DNA from 4 places in the Providencia sp. PROV004 genome. Region 2 is predicted to be linked to each of the others. Evidence: predicted binding sites of a transcription regulator. Region 2 holds the regulator's gene; each other region holds the start of a gene.
What was found. Region 2 encodes Fur, which represses iron uptake genes when iron is present. Its sites were predicted from a motif close to ATAATAATGAGAACNACTATCAA; they were not measured.

Region 1: a site for Fur is predicted at 1,614-1,636, ahead of ftnA (non-heme ferritin). Genes of this name have one in related genera too.
Region 3: a site for Fur is predicted at 2,456-2,478, ahead of FVA69_RS00905 (TonB-dependent receptor domain-containing protein). Genes of this name have one in related genera too.
Region 4: a site for Fur is predicted at 1,586-1,608, ahead of ygiD (4,5-DOPA dioxygenase extradiol). Genes of this name have one in related genera too.

What each region holds. Positions count from the first base shown of each region.
Region 1 covers NZ_CP042859.1:2,295,759-2,299,978, forward strand. Annotated here, with positions in the region: gene pabB (aminodeoxychorismate synthase component 1) at 1-300, opposite strand, end outside; gene FVA69_RS10190 (YoaH family protein) at 425-604, shown strand; gene yebF (protein YebF) at 785-1,150, shown strand; gene FVA69_RS10200 (DNA polymerase III subunit theta) at 1,227-1,457, opposite strand; gene ftnA (non-heme ferritin) at 1,764-2,267, shown strand; gene copC (copper homeostasis periplasmic binding protein CopC) at 2,506-2,892, shown strand; gene copD (copper homeostasis membrane protein CopD) at 2,894-3,790, shown strand; gene FVA69_RS10220 (YebY family protein) at 3,855-4,202, shown strand.
Region 2 covers NZ_CP042859.1:3,195,870-3,200,089, reverse strand. Annotated here, with positions in the region: gene chiP (chitoporin ChiP) at 1-885, shown strand, start outside; gene FVA69_RS14630 (bactofilin family protein) at 1,062-1,595, opposite strand; gene fur (ferric iron uptake transcriptional regulator) at 2,268-2,717, opposite strand; gene fldA (flavodoxin FldA) at 2,987-3,514, opposite strand; gene ybfE (LexA regulated protein) at 3,669-3,962, opposite strand; partial or broken gene FVA69_RS21745 (type I secretion system permease/ATPase) at 4,132-4,220, opposite strand, start outside.
Region 3 covers NZ_CP042859.1:202,842-207,061, forward strand. Annotated here, with positions in the region: gene FVA69_RS00900 (alpha/beta hydrolase) at 1-324, opposite strand, end outside; gene FVA69_RS00905 (TonB-dependent receptor domain-containing protein) at 386-2,440, opposite strand; gene emrA (multidrug efflux MFS transporter periplasmic adaptor subunit EmrA) at 3,288-4,220, shown strand, end outside.
Region 4 covers NZ_CP042859.1:3,607,685-3,611,904, forward strand. Annotated here, with positions in the region: gene FVA69_RS16460 (glutathionylspermidine synthase family protein) at 1-630, shown strand, start outside; gene ygiD (4,5-DOPA dioxygenase extradiol) at 713-1,516, opposite strand; gene ribB (3,4-dihydroxy-2-butanone-4-phosphate synthase) at 1,772-2,425, opposite strand; FMN riboswitch at 2,584-2,735, opposite strand; gene ubiK (ubiquinone biosynthesis accessory factor UbiK) at 2,994-3,260, shown strand; gene hldE (bifunctional D-glycero-beta-D-manno-heptose-7-phosphate kinase/D-glycero-beta-D-manno-heptose 1-phosphate adenylyltransferase HldE) at 3,366-4,220, opposite strand, start outside.

The sequences.
Region 1 (4,220 bases), 900 kb from region 2:
GAAGGGACACTCGGTCTCTTCCTGGCGTTTTGGTTGGTATTTATCCAGCAATCCTTGAAGGAGTTTAAAAGGGTCTGACTCAGAAACGAGAGAGGCGTGATTTTGTTCTGTAATAGTTGTTTTAAGCTGATAAGTCGTCAGTGTGGCAATCGGGTCAGCAACGATAATATCAAAGCGATTATGTAAGTGTTTTGCATTACCTGAATGTAATAACATCGCCCATGGCAGGTGTGCCAATGGGGTAAAATAATCAATGGCTGCATTTGGGCTATAAGGTAGTTGGATTTTTTTGATAACCATAATGATGAGTTTAAATTTCCGCAAGTGAATCAATACAGGTTAACATATATTCTTATCTTAATAGTCGAAGAAATGTTAAAATCTTAATCATTGATTTTAGTCTTTTATTCATGAGGTTTAAACCATGTTTTCTGGTATGCCAGCACTTAATCACGAAGAACAGCAAGAAGCTGTTGAAAAAATTCATCAATTGATGGCGGAAGGTATGAGTAGTGGTGAGGCGATTGCAATAGTCGCTCATGAAATTAGAGAAAAGCACCAAGGTAAAGAACAGATCCACGTTCGTTTCGATGATGAAAATTAATAATCTATAAACATACTATTAACATTCATGCATAAATCTGATAGATTAATATTAGTTAAGTCATTCTATTTATCAATGAAGACTAGATAATAACCAGAAGATAACTGGTATCTGGTAGGCTGAAATAAGCCGCTAAACTAATCAAAAATCTTTACCTAGTAATAGGTATCGGAGGATGGTATGGAAGCGAATCGAAAAATTGCTGTAATTTTAGGTGCTTGTGCTCTGGTTTTTAGTTCTTTTGCGTTAAGCGCAAATAATGAAGAAGGTAAAGCTGCGCCTTTCGTCAGTTGTGGTACGCTAACTGAGCCGCAAATTGCAGCACAGGTGAAAAGTGACTTTATGCATAATCGTTTGCCTCGTTGGACAGATGAAAAAGCGGCTTTAGGCAAAAAAGCGGTTGCTTGGGTCAATGATGGTGAAGTCACTAAAACTGAAACAGGTTACACCGTACCGCTGGTTGTTCGAGGTGCAAAATCCGATTTGCATTATTCAGTTGCGGTAGACTGCCAAAATAATACCGTGACATATAATACAACTAAATAAATTTTTTATTGAATATCAAGGGATAACCATTAAGGTTATCCCTTTTTTGTGTCATTTTTTCTGTGTATCCGTGAGCCTAGCGATTACGTGGTTCATAAGGCATACGAGCAAAATTTTGTGACAGCTGACGGTAGTATACTAATCGCTCTCTGAAGTATTCCCTTAAGTGTTCAGGTTGTTCTCGCTCAACAGCTTCAGCAATGATGGCAATGTTATAGCGTTCTTTAAATGCAACACCAGAAGCCAAAAGGTCGACATTGACCTTATCCATTTCATCTTTAGGCAATAAAGCAAGGTTGTGACTCATATTTGATCTCTACGGTTAAATTCATACCTTATTATTGTAACTGGATAATGAGAAAAAATCTCATTACATTAATTGTAATAATAAAAATAAGAGTTAAATTTATCTATTTATATATTTATATATTTATATATTTAGCTATTAATAGAAAAACAGGGAAAGATAATGAGATTGATTATTATTGTTTTTAACAAAAGTTATTAATTATCAGTAAATTGGATTTTTTTGTTTTAAGATTGTTTTAGGGTTTTAATTATTGTAATACTGTGCATAATATACGCATGAATGATTAACCGATAAGGCTTAAATATGTTAACTACAGATATGGTCAAAAAATTAAACGAGCAATTAAATCTTGAGTTTTATTCTGCAAATCTCTATTTGCAAATGAGTGCTTGGTGTAGTGATAAAGGCTATGAAGGCGCTGCAGCGTTCTTAAAAGCACACTCACAAGAAGAAATGGAACATATGCAGCGTTTATTTGATTATCTTAGTGACACTGGGGCGTTGCCACTGTTAGGGCAAATTGCTGCGCCGCCCGTTGATTTCAAATCAATTAGTGATGTATTCACCCAAACTTATGAACATGAGCAATTAATTACTCGTGAAATTAATAAATTGGCTCATTTAGCAATGACAACACAAGATTATTCTACATTTAATTTCTTACAATGGTATGTTGCAGAGCAACATGAAGAAGAGAAATTATTTAAATCAGTACTGGATAAACTGGATATGGTGGGTGAGTCTGGTAAAGCACTATTCTTGTTAGATAAAGATTTGAAAAACCTGTCTGCGGCAACGCATGTCTAATCTACACACCAGTAAGTAGATAGAAATCTAGTTTTTCTCTCTACTTGATGCATAAAGACCTCTCTAGGCTTATGGGCATGAATTCTGTAATTCAATGTTCATAAGTCTTTTTCTTTTCATTTTGTGTGAAAACTCACAGGATAGGCCGATAAAACCCATTTTTAAGCGGTAAAATGGTTTGTTTTCCGTATAATGATTGGCAATTATTCTAAATTCACCTGCAAATTAAGAGGTTACTATGCCAATTAACCCTATTAAATCTTCATGGCGCAAACTTAGCGCTGTCGCCGTTCTATTTTTAGGCATGTCTTTCCAACAAGCATTTGCCCATGCACAATTAAAAGACCAGCTTCCTGCTGAAGGTACGGCAGTGGAGCAAGCGCCAGAGTCAATCTCATTAAGCTTTTCTGAAGGTATCGAAGTTAATTTCACTAAGGTCAGTATTATCGGGCCTGAAAATAAAATAGTAAAAACCGGTAAAGCAACGTTAGACCCGAGTAACGACACTAAAGTGGTCGTTCCTGTGGAAGACAAGCTCATTGCTGGGAAATATGATGTTAATTGGAGCGTCGTTTCTGTCGACGGACACAAAACAAAAGGAACGTATAGCTTTACAGTGAAATAATATGTCACTAGAAGCTTTTTATACCCTTATTCGCTTTATTCATTTTATCGCTGCAATATTGATGTGTGGAATGTCAATATTTGCAGTGGTACTTAGTCGCGGCTCATTTAATTATTTATTAAGCCGCTATTTGAATAAAGGCATTTTCTTTTGTGCCATTGTTACTGTCTTAACAGCCTTCAGCTGGATGATTGCGCAAGCGGGTCTGATGGGTGATGGTTGGGAAGATAGTATTGATTGGCAGATATGGCAAGGGGTTTTAGGGACGTCATTCGGCCAAGTATGGCGTTGGGAACTTTTGTCATCTGTATTATTGCTATTGGTCTTATTTATAAAATCAATTCAATTACGATTGAAACTAATATTAGTTTTTTCAGTGATCCTGCTTGGTTTGCATGCCTTTATTGGGCACGCGGCCATGCATGATGGCCTACTCGGAACATTCCATCGTATTAATCAATTTATTCATCTCATTAGCTCTGCATATTGGTTTGGCGGTTTGTGGCCATTTTTAATTTGCATCCAATTTTTGCGCAATAAAAAAGAAATGGCAGAAGGGATGGACAAACAAATTGTGAATACCATGATGCGTTTTTCGCGCTTCGGCCATATCGCTGTTGTACTGGTGGTCATTACAGGGATCATTAGTGCAATAACACTTTTACCTGGCTGGCCATTAAATTATTCAGGGTCAGAATACCAATCACTACTTTGGTTTAAGATCATTTTAGTGGGAGGAATGCTTTTATTAGCGATTATCAATCGTTATTACATCGTACCTATTATTAAGCAAAAAGGGCGAGTCAATTACCTAATCATTAACAGTTGGGTTGAGTTACTGTTAGGTACGATGGCGATTCTTTCTGTGGCAATTTTTGCAAGCTACCAACCAATCTAGCTAAACTTTTATATTTAATTGATAATATGTAAAGATATCTTCAATGTTTAATAAGGTCACTACCATGAAATTTAAACTCATTATTTGCTCACTGTTATTGGGTGGAACCGTGAGCACTGCTTTTTCTGCACCGTTAACATCCGTGAGTAAAAAACAATTTGGTGATGATTGGCCATTTACTCGAGAGGAAGTCATGTTAGAGTGCCGTCATAATGGGGCTTTGGTCGTCATTAACCCTGCCACGCTAATGCAATACCCATTAAACGACATAGCGACTGAATTGATGATCAAAAAAGAAATTAAAGCACAGCCTATTGATGTGCTGCTTAAGCCTACCGATAGCACCAAAACAGTTGAGGAAAGAATATTACCTATAAAAGAAGCTGCTGCAAAATTGTGTGCGAGCAATTAAATTTATCGTTCAGTTAAA
Region 2 (4,220 bases):
GGTACATATCGCGGATTAGAGGTAGGCGGGGTGTTTGATTTTGAGCAAAATGGTGAACTTAGCATGTCCTATATGTGGACTGACCGCTATAAAGCACCTTGGTACCGTAGCATGTATGACTTTCGTGAAGCGGATGGTGAAACTGGGATCAGTTATTTACACTCAATTGGCTTTAAATATGACTTTAAAAACAATTTAGTCTTAGAAGGGGCATATGGGCAAGCTAAAAGCTATATGGATCAATATTTTGCCAAGGTTTCCTATGCAGTTCCTGTTGTTGACCGTGACTTACGTATGTCTTATCAATTTTATGGTGCAAAAGATAAGGTTTCAGGCGGTGGAGTTAACGATGTTTATGACGGTTTAGCTTGGTTGCAAGCGATGACACTAGGCTACACTTACGATGAATTTGATTTTAAATTAGAAGGAACCTATGTAAAAGCCAAAGGTAACCAAGGTTATTTCCTGCAGCGTATGACCCCCGGTTGGGCAACATCAAATGGTCGCATGGACATTTGGTGGGATGGCCGTTCGGATTGGAATGCTAATAATGAAAAAGCCGTTATGGCCGGTGTTATGTATGATTTAAAAAATTGGGACTTAGCTGGATGGAAGGTTGGAACCTCATATATTTATGGATGGGATGCTAAACCAAGTACTAATAGCCAATATGCTCAGGATGTACGCTTAAAAGAAAGTGCATGGAACTTTGATATTTTATATACCGTACAATCAGGTCGAGCAAAAGATACGCTATTTAAACTGCATTTTACCAAGTATGATAACCATACAGATATTCCGAGCTATGGCGGTGGTTACGGAAATATCTTCCAAGATGAAAAAGATATTAAATTTATGGTGATGATGCCATTCACGGTATTCTAATTAGTAAAATCCTTTAGTAGCAATGACTGCTATAAAGAAACTATAGCAGTCATTTGCCCTGATAGCTAAAGGCTTACCATATATTTTTAATATTGAATGGAATATTAAGACAAGAATAAACACTTATATTAAGAGTTAAAAATAAGGTGAATTTATTCACCTTATTTTATTTTTGATTACAAGGATGCGTTATTTACACTTTCATTGAGTATAAGGGTATCTTGTTTTAATTTATCTTTTAATACGGTAACTTTTTCTGATTGATGGGGTGGGTTTTTAACTTGTGCTTGGCCAGATAAAATTCCCCCTTTTTTAATTGATAAACTACTGTAATGGATAGTACCGTGGATTTCCCCATTATTTTCAATACAAATAGTATCAGATAAGCATTCACCTTCAATACGACCATTAACCACCAGTTCTTTGCAGGTGATATTTCCCGTAACTTGGCCGTTTAACATAACTTTAACCGTATTTTCTTTTCCTGTTATATTTCCAATGACTTTCCCATAGATATGCACTTGCTCATTAGACGTAATATTTCCTTCAAAAATAACGTCCCTAGAGATAATCGTATTCGATTTTTCTTCACTAATAGTCGGAGTTGACAGTGTTATTTGTTCTTCTATTTTTGTAGTCACTTCAGGCTCATTACTTATAGAAGGGGACGTCGCTGTAGGCGTGGGCTTGTTTTGTCTTTTGGTGAACATTTTACTTACCTTTTTTTGATTGAAGTATACGATCAAGAACAGTATTGATAATACAAACGAAAATAAGGTGATAGACGAATAGCTAAAAAACCACCCTATTAAAGTAAGAAACCAGAAGAAAAAACTTGTATTGAGAAAAAGATAGGTTTTTTTCATCAGTTAATCTCTTACAAATTACTCAAGTACTCAAGTACTCAAGTACTCAAGTACTCAAGTACTCAATTAGTTTAGTCAATAAATGTAATTACGCATTTAAATGATGATTTAACGTTATGACTACATTTGGATCATTAACTCTCTAATTTGGAGTTGAAATTATAGCAAGGTAATTAAATAATTTTAAATAGTATGAAATGTTTGGAATCATCTATGATGTTATTTATATACCACTTTGATATGTAAAGTATTATTCTAGATAACGGAATATATTTATCTCTGAAATAATATAAGGGTTTTGATTTGAATTGCAACTATTATAGTTTTTATAAAAATCTTGCATTGTTGCTAAAATACAGTGATAAATAATTGTGTTTAAGTTACTTACTAACAATTATCACTAATCGAGTAAAAAAGGGAATATTAATACTTAAAATAAAAAACCCCGATAAAATTGTATTATCAGGGTTTTGGCATTTTTAACCATGATGTTTCATCAACGATGGTTGAATACTATTACTCTTTTGCTTCGTGTGCGTCAGCATTGTCACGGCAATCACCATCTGCGCAATGACCATATAGATATAAACTATGGTTAGATAGTTTAATGCCATGGCGAGCAGCGATATTCTTTTGGCGGGTTTCAATGGATTCGTCAGTAAACTCAATCACTTTTCCACAATCTAAACAGATTAAATGGTCATGGTGATGTTGCTGAGTTAGTTCGAATACAGATTTACCCCCCTCGAAGTTGTGACGGGTTACGATACCGGCATCATCAAACTGGTTTAACACGCGGTATACAGTTGCTAACCCGATCTCTTCACCCATATCGATCAGCTTTTTATAGAGATCTTCCGCACTGACGTGGTGGCACTCAGGCTCTTGAAGTACTTCCAAAATTTTTAATCTTGGAAGAGTGACTTTGAGTCCAGCATTTTTCAATGCTTTATTGTTGTCTGTCATGCGGGTTTGTCCTGTATCTTAAATCATAAATTTAACAATAATGAGACATTTTTAACATCAATACAGTTGTCTTCTAAACTGATTTACAATTATAGGCATGGAAAATAAAAATAGAAACCATGCATTGTCTCATTATTTTGATAATCTCTTGAGAACCTATCCTATTAGGATACCTTATCGGTTATTTTAGACTACGCCACTGGCTTAGGGGGGTCATTTTGTGTAAGACAGTGGTGTAATCTATGGGTAAGGGTTCTTTATGTAGTCTATCAGCCTAAAATTTCAGCTAAAGACATTTCTTCAGAGATTTGTTTTACCCATGCATCAACACGTTCATCAGTTAGCTCAGGTTGACGATCTTCATCAATAGCTAAACCAATAAAATGGTTGTCATCTGCCATGCCTTTGGATACTTCAAAGTGATAACCTTCTGTTGGCCAGTGACCAACAATAACAGCACCACGTGGTTCGATAATATCGCGGATCGTACCCATAGCATCACAGAAATATTCAGCGTAGTCTTCTTGGTCTCCACAACCAAATAAGGCGACAAGTTTACCTTCGAAATCAATCTCTTCGAGAGTAGGGAAAAAATCATCCCAGTCACATTGGGCTTCACCATAATACCAAGTTGGAATACCAAGAAGTAGAATGTCAAAAGCTTCAATATCTTCTTTGCTGCATTTCGCGATATCGTGAACTTCTGCTACATCTTTGCCTAATCTTTCTTGGATCATTTTGGCAATATTTTCTGTGTTACCTGTGTCACTTCCGAAGAAAATGCCTATGACTGCCATAAAGTGATTAACCTCTTGTTTTTCTAAGAGAGCTAGAGGTGAAAATTCGCCTTCTATAGCCCGTTTAGAACGAAAATAGATAGAATATTACGCCTTATTTTGGCGAAAAAATGTTGCTAAGTCTGTCAAATTTGTGTGATTTATCAAGATAACGTTACTTGAGTATTGATGTATCAACATGTTCAAGTTGTGACATCAAAATTTCTTCGATCAATTCACTACGGCTTATATTTTTATCTTCAGCTAACTGATTCAATACCGCGACAGCGTCTTCGTTCAGTTTCAATTCAACTCTGCGCAATCCCTTCACTTTATCTCGTTTCAGTTGGTTGCGTTTGTTGATCCTCAGTTGTTCATCCCGTGATAGCGGGCTTGTTTTAGGTCGCCCAGGCCTTCGTTCCTCAGCGAACAAATCTAGTGTCGTTCGATCCGTTTGTTCTTTTGCCATGTCTATAACTGCTAAAAGGGTGTGCCAGTAATTCAGCGCGCCATGATACCCTAGCTAATCCCCTTGTGCTATAGCTTCATCAATGATGATTGGGTTTAATTGATTGTAAAATGAGCGCTTTTGGTAAAAAAGCACCACTTGCTATAAGCGTGATGCTTTTTTATTCGTATTATTGTGTCTGCTGGTGCCATAAATTGGCGTATAAACCATTTGATTTGAGTAAGTTTTCGTGGGTATCCATCTCGTGTACTTCTCCTT
Region 3 (4,220 bases), 1.6 Mb from region 2:
TTTTGGAAAGGCTTCGTCAATGGGGTAACCAATCCCAATAATAATCGGTAGTTTATCCGCTGGCAGCTTTTCAACTGCGCGATTAACCGCTTTGGGGTATAAACCATTACCATCAAGCATATACAGGATAGGGCGTTGTGCGGTGACATTATAGGGCACTGCACTGTAAATGCGCAGCGCACGGTCACCGTAAGTCATATCCGTTTGTTGGATATCATAAAATTGGCTGACTTGCTCGTCCATACTCGGGATAGTCTGGCTTGGGCGGGAAAATGCGGAACTGGTCATACACAGCAATATGCTACTTAATATGATTTTATTCATTTATTGAGTCTATTTAAGGGTTTTGAGGGTATACCTGAAACAGGCACACCCTCAGAGTTAATTAGAAGCTAACGTTAACGTTCGCCCAATAACGGCGTCCGTCTTCAACATCCCAGTTTCCATCAACTTTATCAATTTTAGGTCCTTTTTCATTACCAATATTTAGCACTGCAAAGTTCAGTTTGGTGTTTTTAAATAATTGGTAGGTTGCACCCACATCCATGGTGGTATAGCCACTACGATAGCGAGGTACTTTTGAGCCATTACGTTGTGCTGCCCACACCTGTTTTCCTTCATAATGCGCACGTGTGTATAAGGTTAGGTCTTCATTGAAGTTCCAATCCAATTTCGCATTAGCGATATGTTTTGGTGTTTTATCCAATGGATAGCCTTTTAAGGAAAGACCATTGCCTAATTTCTCATCATCACTTTTACGTTCTGAATCGGTGTATGTGTAATTTAGGTTGAGGTTCCAATCCTGTGCGATAGGAATGCCCGTTGCAACTTCAACACCTTTGATGTTCGCTTTACCCACATTGTCGTAGGTATATAACGTGAGATTAGGGTGGTTAGGATCGGCTTGATTAAGTGAGTAGCTAGTTAGCTTGTTTTTGAAGTCGGTATTAAAGAAGGTTAAGCTCGCATTAAAGCCAGATTCATGGTTATAGGCAATACTGATTTCTTCACTAACACTTTTTTCCGGTTTGAGGTCTGGATTACCGTAGATAATCCCGTTACCACCTTGGGTAGAGGTGCCATAGCCTTTACTGATTTCACGTAATGTAGGTGCGCGGAAAGCTGAAGAAACGCCCCCTTTAATGGTGATTTCATCGGTTAGGTAGTAAACAGCATAACCCCTTGGGTTCCAATGGTTACCATAGGTTTCGTGGTGATCTAAACGTAGGCCACCCGTTAAGATCAGATCATCTGTTGCGGTAAATTCATTTTCCACAAACAGTGCTGATTGATCGACTGACATACTGGTTTTTTCCATTACGCCTTTTGAAACCAAAGAGCTGTCTTTCAATTTAGAGTACTGGTATTGCCCACCAACGGTTAGGATATTGTCCGGCAGGAAAGCCACCACTTTTCCATCAACAACGGTGTTGGTGATTTCTGGTACGCGAGCCTCATAGCCGCCTTCCCAATGGCCTGTAGTTTGATTACGGTCTTGGGATTTTATTTTACGTTTGGTTTTTTCTTGGTAAACACTTAGCTCAGTATTAAAAGAATCCCACTCACCTTTATAAGTCAGAGCTGCATGGTTACGGTCGTTATGCCACTCTTCTTTAGAGTTATATTGCTTGTCTCCACCACGAATTTCATATTCAGCACCAGATTTACCTGGTGTCGATGTTTTCTCTTGAGTACTACGACCTGCTTCTAGTAAGAAGGTTTGGTTCTCTTGTGGTGTAAAGGTTAATTTAGCTGTTAAGCTGCGGTTATCACGCTGATGATGACCTTCTAAGATTTTATCTTCCTGACGGTAGTTACCACCACCATATAATTGCAGACCAAGTTTATCTTGAATTAATGGGCCAGACAGATAGAAGTTACCGTCAGTCGAGTTACCGCTATCACTGTTTTCTTGGATAATAGCCCCAGTGGTGACGCTGCCATGCCATTCATTAGTCACTTTTTTAGTGATGATATTGATAACACCACCCATTGCATCGGAACCATACAGGGAGGACATAGGTCCACGGATCACTTCGATGCGTTCAATCGCTTCGACAGGTGGCATAAAGCCTGCTTCAAAGCCACCGCTCCCATTAGGACGTGATTCACGGCTGTTTTGACGGCGCCCATCGACCAATATCAGCGTGTATTCGCCGGGTAAGCCACGGATATTAATATCTTGTTTGTTTGCAGCACCAACGACACTTACCCCTTCCACGTCTTTAACGGCGTCGGCGAGGTCACGGACAGGTTTATTTTGTAATTGGTCTGCACTGATCACGGTCACGCTAGCAGGAGCATCACGCAGTTGTTGCGAGAAGCCTGATGCACTGACGACCATGGTATCTGTTTTATTGTCTGCTGCTGTAGCGCTAAATGAAGATAAAGCCGCACAAACACCGGCGGCAATCAGGGTGTAGTGATATTGCGAAGTCATAGTTATCCCTAGTAAATATAAATGAGAATGATAATTATATTGTTTGCGAATATTATCACTAAAACATATCAAAAATAAATAATGAGCTAGCTAATTTATGAGCAATATTTGATCTCAGCTAAGAATTTTCACCTACGGTGTTTTCCCCTTTTACGATTTTTGTCAAGCTTAACGAAAAATTAAGGTTTAACTCTGGTTTATGGTGTTTGGTTGTGCGTGAATTTACTCTAGCGCTAGCATCTACTAGGGAAATTTGAGTTATATGAAACATACATTCAAAATTAGCCTGTATCCTTGGGGATAACCTCGTTAACCTAATGAATAATATTAAGTACTGGTAAAGAGATAAAAGCTGCCCGAAAGGCCAGCAATTACCAACGTACTTCGTTACTCTATTAAGCACCGTATTGAGTTTATTAATGTTGTATTGATGAGGACAAAAATGAAAATCGAGACAATCAGTGGTATTAAAAAGCAAGCGGCAGCCCGCGATAAAAAATGAAAACTCCAAGTTAAGAAATCATAAATATGGTCTAATAAATAGAAATATTCAATCAAAAAAAGAATATCAATAATTGAGTGACGGAATTTTTATCATAATAAATATCATTTGAACTATTTCATTAATTTTTATCGTTAATCTAATTAAGAATGAATTTCATTGTTTTGATAATAAACATTAATCTAATGTTGAACTCTGATTCCCTTTAATTATTTGTTTTATATCAATGAATTAATTTTTTTGTTGGAATTAATTTAATTGTAAATTATTAACTATTGCTTTATTACATATACTTCGTAAATATAGAGGGAGAATTAATATTGATTTCAGACCTTGAGAGTTATTATGAGTCAAGAAACCCATTCAGAAACACATAATCAAAAAACGACTAATGAAAAACGTAGAACAATATGGATAGTGATAGCCACAATAATTATCATTCTATTATTTGTCGCCTACGGTGTTTATTGGTTTTTAGTTTTACGCTTTCAAGAATATACCGATGATGCTTATGTATCTGGCTTACAGATCCCGATAATTGCGCAAACAACAGGTAATGTCACTCAAGTTAACTTTGAAAATACTGACTTGGTAAAGGCGGGGGATGTACTGGTTGTATTGGATAAAACGAATGCGCAATTGGCATTTGAACAAGCCAAACATGATTTAGCGACCACCGTACGCAAAACCAAAGAACTGTATATCAATGGTGATGAGTATCAAGCGCAAATTCAAAAAAATCGTGTGACACTTGCGCAAGCGCAAAAAGATTATCAACGTCGTGTAGCTTTAGGCCGCAGTGGTACCATTTCGAAGGAAGACCTGCAGCACGCCCAAGAAGCTGTGCAACTTGCGCAGGCGGCTCTGGATATTTCTATTCAACAATATAATGCCAACCGCGCATTGTTGCGTAATACGGAGCTCAAAAAACAACCTGCGATTCAGCAAGCCGCTGATAGTGTACGCAGTGCGTGGATAAACTTACAACGTACTGAAATTAAAAGCCCAATGACGGGATATGTTTCACGGCGTAATGTTCAAGTTGGCTCTCAAGTCAGTCCGCAAAGTTCTTTAATGGCGATTGTGCCTGTTCAGCCTGTTTGGGTTGATGCGAACTTCAAAGAAACTCAATTAGAAAAAGTCCGTATTGGGCAACCCGTGACCATCAACAGTGATTTTTACGGGGCAGATATTGTTTATAACGGTACCGTGGTTGGGCTTGATATGGGAACCGGTAGTGCTTTCTCATTATTGCCTGCCCAAAATGCGACAGGGAAC
Region 4 (4,220 bases), 410 kb from region 2:
TGCCGTGACACAGAAGAAGATCGCGGTACCGTTCAATATTTACAAGACTGTGCAAATGAAGCCGGTATTGCCACTGAATTCTTATATATCGATGAAATTGGTCTAGGTGAAAAAGGTGAATTTTCGGATACACAAGATCAGGTGATTAGTAACCTGTTCAAGCTATATCCGTGGGAATTTATGCTAAGAGAAATTTTCTCGACTAAATTGCAAGATGCTGGTGTACGCTGGTTAGAACCTGCATGGAAGAGCATCATTTCTAATAAAGCTTTATTGCCAATGTTATGGGAAATGTTCCCAGATCACCCAAATTTACTGCCTGCTTATTTTGCAGATGGCAAAACCCAACCAGAACTCGAAAAATACGTTATTAAGCCCCTATTCTCTCGCGAAGGTGCTAATATCCGTATTATCGAAAACGGTAAAGAAATTGCAGCCGCGGATGGCCCATACGGCGAAGAAGGCATGATTATTCAACAGTTCCACCCACTTCCACAATTTGAAGGTAATTACACCTTAGTCGGAAGCTGGTTGGTGAATGATCAACCTGCGGGGATCTGTATTCGTGAAGATAAAGAATTGATCACTCAAGATTTATCACGTTTTTACCCACATACGATCATCGGCTAATCATACTTAAAGCTAAAAATGAAGCCCAAACATAGCAATATGATTTGGGCTTTTTTATGAAACAAAGCTATCGCAGAAAAATTTATCCTACCTGAATAGACAACATACTTAACGATGCTGACACAATTCCTTCAATCGGTGTACTAATCTCTTCTTGACCATCCCAAGTGCCTAAAATAGGTAAAATAGGCAAGTAATGTTCTGGTGATGGGTTCGACAATTTGCCATCCTCCCGTTCCAATCCGCTAGCTAGTGGATGTGGCGTTTCATGGCTTTTCAGGTTGTCATACACAAATTTCTCAAAAGATATTGCCCACGGGTATGGCTCAGCATGGGAATTTTGCCAATTCATCGCTCGTAAATTGTGTACAACATTGCCACTCCCCATAATCAATACACCTTCATCCCTTAGAACGGATAGTTTTTTTCCAAGGTCATAGTGCCAAATAGCAGGCTTGCTACCATCGATACTCAATTGGATTACGGGGATATCGGCTTCTGGATACATACGTACCAAAATTTCCCACGTGCCATGGTCTAATCCCCACTCTTGTTCATCAAGGTAAATTGGCTCAGGGGCTAATAATGAGGCAACTTGCTGAGCTAATTCAGGAGAACCAGGGGCAGGATATTCGATTTGGTACAAGGCTTCAGGGAACCCACCAAAATCATGAATCGTTTTCGGTTTTAACATCGAAGTAACTGCGGTTCCACGCGTATACCAGTGGGCTGAAATCACTAAAATTGCACTTGGCCGAGGTAAAGCTTTACCGAGTTTCTCCCACGTTTGAGTATAAGGATTATCCTCAATCGCGTTCATGGGGCTACCATGACCAATAAAAATGGCAGGGATCTTATTTTTTACCACTGAAGTATTTAGCGACATGATGATTTCAACTCCAACTCAATTAGTTTCTTCCTACAGCATACGCTTTCCTGTCAAAAACACAGTGGGCTAATTATGAGTATGATCATCAAAAAAATTGAAAAGGCCACGAGGTGTGCAACTCTGTGGCCTTAATAACATTCTATATGCTTAACGTACTATCAATAATTTAAATAAATTAGCTTATTTTAGCCTATTAATATTTAAACTTATCAAAATCTCTATCTAGAGCTCTTCCTCAAAATATTATGAGGATCAGCTCGCTTTCTTCTCGACCTGAAGACGGTACTGCACTAAATCTTCAATTGTCACAACCGTCAAACCATGCTGCTTACCAAATGCTGCCACTTCTGGGGTGCGAGCCATAGAGCCATCATCATTAGTCAACTCACACAACACACCAGCAGGTTTGAAACCCGCTAGAGTAGCAAGGTCGATAGATGCTTCAGTGTGTCCACGACGCGCTAATACCCCACCATCACGTCCACGCAATGGGAAAACATGGCCAGGGTGATTTAGGTCAGCAGGAACTGCATTATCAGCAATAGCAGCACGAATAGTGGTGATACGATCCGCCGCAGAAACCCCCGTAGTCACGCCTTTTGCCGCTTCGATGGTTACCGTAAAGCCAGTTTGGTTTTGGCTGGTGTTATTTTCCACCATCATTGGTAATTCGAGCTGCTTGCGACGTTCTTCAGTGATACAAAGACATACGATCCCACTGCTATAACGAATGGTAAATGCCATTTGTTCCGCAGTCATGGTTTCTGCAGCAAAAATTAAATCGCCTTCGTTCTCACGATCTTCATCATCAAGAACAAGAACACCCTTACCTTGGCGTAAAGCCTCGATAGCATTTTCAACACGCTCGATAGGATTACCGAATACAGAAAGTAGCGAATGATCCATGGTAAAAAACCTCTTAAATAGTTATTAACTAGTTACCAGAATCAAGGCAGTCTTAGGAATACGAGAAATGGTGAATATATAAATAGCCAACAACAGGCATTTACCTATTCAGGTATGCAGAACACTATTGTGCGTAACAGCACAAACATGCAGATACTGTTAATTCTCTCCCATCCGGACTATAACCGTCGGCCCCAGATTCACACTGGGTCTGCTGACCTTTACCACAAAATAGTAAAGCGCTCGCGGGCTTCATGCGTGATGCATGTTTACCGCCGGTGGGGACTTTCACCCCGCCCTGAGATATACGCAATTAATATAACGCCAATAATTCAAGTTCGCAACGATGATAATCAAAATTGGCGAATGACTCACACTTTTAGTCAAAAAACATGAATAAAAACTTAGAGTTATCACGGTTAATTTTACTACCTTAGACGAATAGCAAGCTGCTCTCGTCACAGATAATACAACGAGGCCTTTTTGCTAACTAATTCGAGCTAGCACAAGGCGAAAAGAGGTATTACACTACGCTTAATAATATCTTGATTAACTGAAGGACCCGCGAATGCTCGATCCGAAAAAAATTGAACAAGTTGCCCGCCAAATTCAAGGCGCTTTACCGCAAGGCGTACGTGATTTAGGTGAAGATTTTGATAAAAAACTGCGTTCACTGTTACAATCACAGCTCGGTAAATTAGACTTAGTCAGCCGTGAAGAATTTGATATTCAAACTCAAGTTTTATTACGTACCCGCGAAAAATTAGCGAAAATGGAACAACGCGTTAGCGCACTTGAAGCCCATTTAAATGTAGAAGAAAAGACAGCTGAGTAATTAAATTGAAAAAGTGACACCTCTTTAATTTTAGATAAATAAAAACCTCACGGCGTTTTTACATACCCACGTGAGGTTTTTAACTAACTAATTAATAATGATAAATTAACTCGTTTTCATAATATTTTTAATGATATTCGTTGTGGAAATACCATCTTCAAAGTTAAGGACTTTGACCTCGCCTCCCGCGGCCCACACTTCCGCACTGCCCGCTATCTCTTCAGGGCGGTAATCCCCCCCTTTAACTAAGATGTCTGGCAGCACTTCTGCGATTAAGCGTTGCGGAGTGTCTTCTTCAAAAGCCACAACCCAATCCACTGCCCCCAAAGCACCTAAAACGGTCATGCGTTGTTCTAATGGGTTGACTGGGCGTGTTTCACCTTTTAAGCGGCGTGTCGATGCATCGCTATTTACAGCTACAATCAGACGGTCTCCCAATTTACGTGCATTGGCTAAATACGACACATGCCCTGCATGAAGAATATCAAAACAACCATTCGTCATCACCACACGCTCACCGCGCTGTCTTGCATTCGCAACGGCTTGTTTCAATTCACTTTCGCTCATCACACCAAACCCGGTGTCAGCACGGCCACGAATGGCATTTTCCAATTCAATTGGCGAAACCGTGGAGGTTCCTAATTTACCCACGACCACGCCTGCTGCGGCATTAGCCAATGCGCAAGATTCATGTAATGGGCGACCAGATGCAATAGACGCTGCAAGTACGCCGATTACGGTGTCCCCGGCTCCTGTTACGTCAAACACTTCTTGCGCCTGAGTCGGTAAATGCAATGGTGCTTCATCGCGACGAATTAAGCTCATACCTTGTTCTGAGCGCGTAATTAACAGTGCTTTAAGCTCCAATGACTGAAGCAGCTTCATGCCTTTTTCTTCAACGTCTTGATTGTTTTTACAAGGCCCAACAATCGCTTCAAACTCAGACATGTTTGGCGTTAG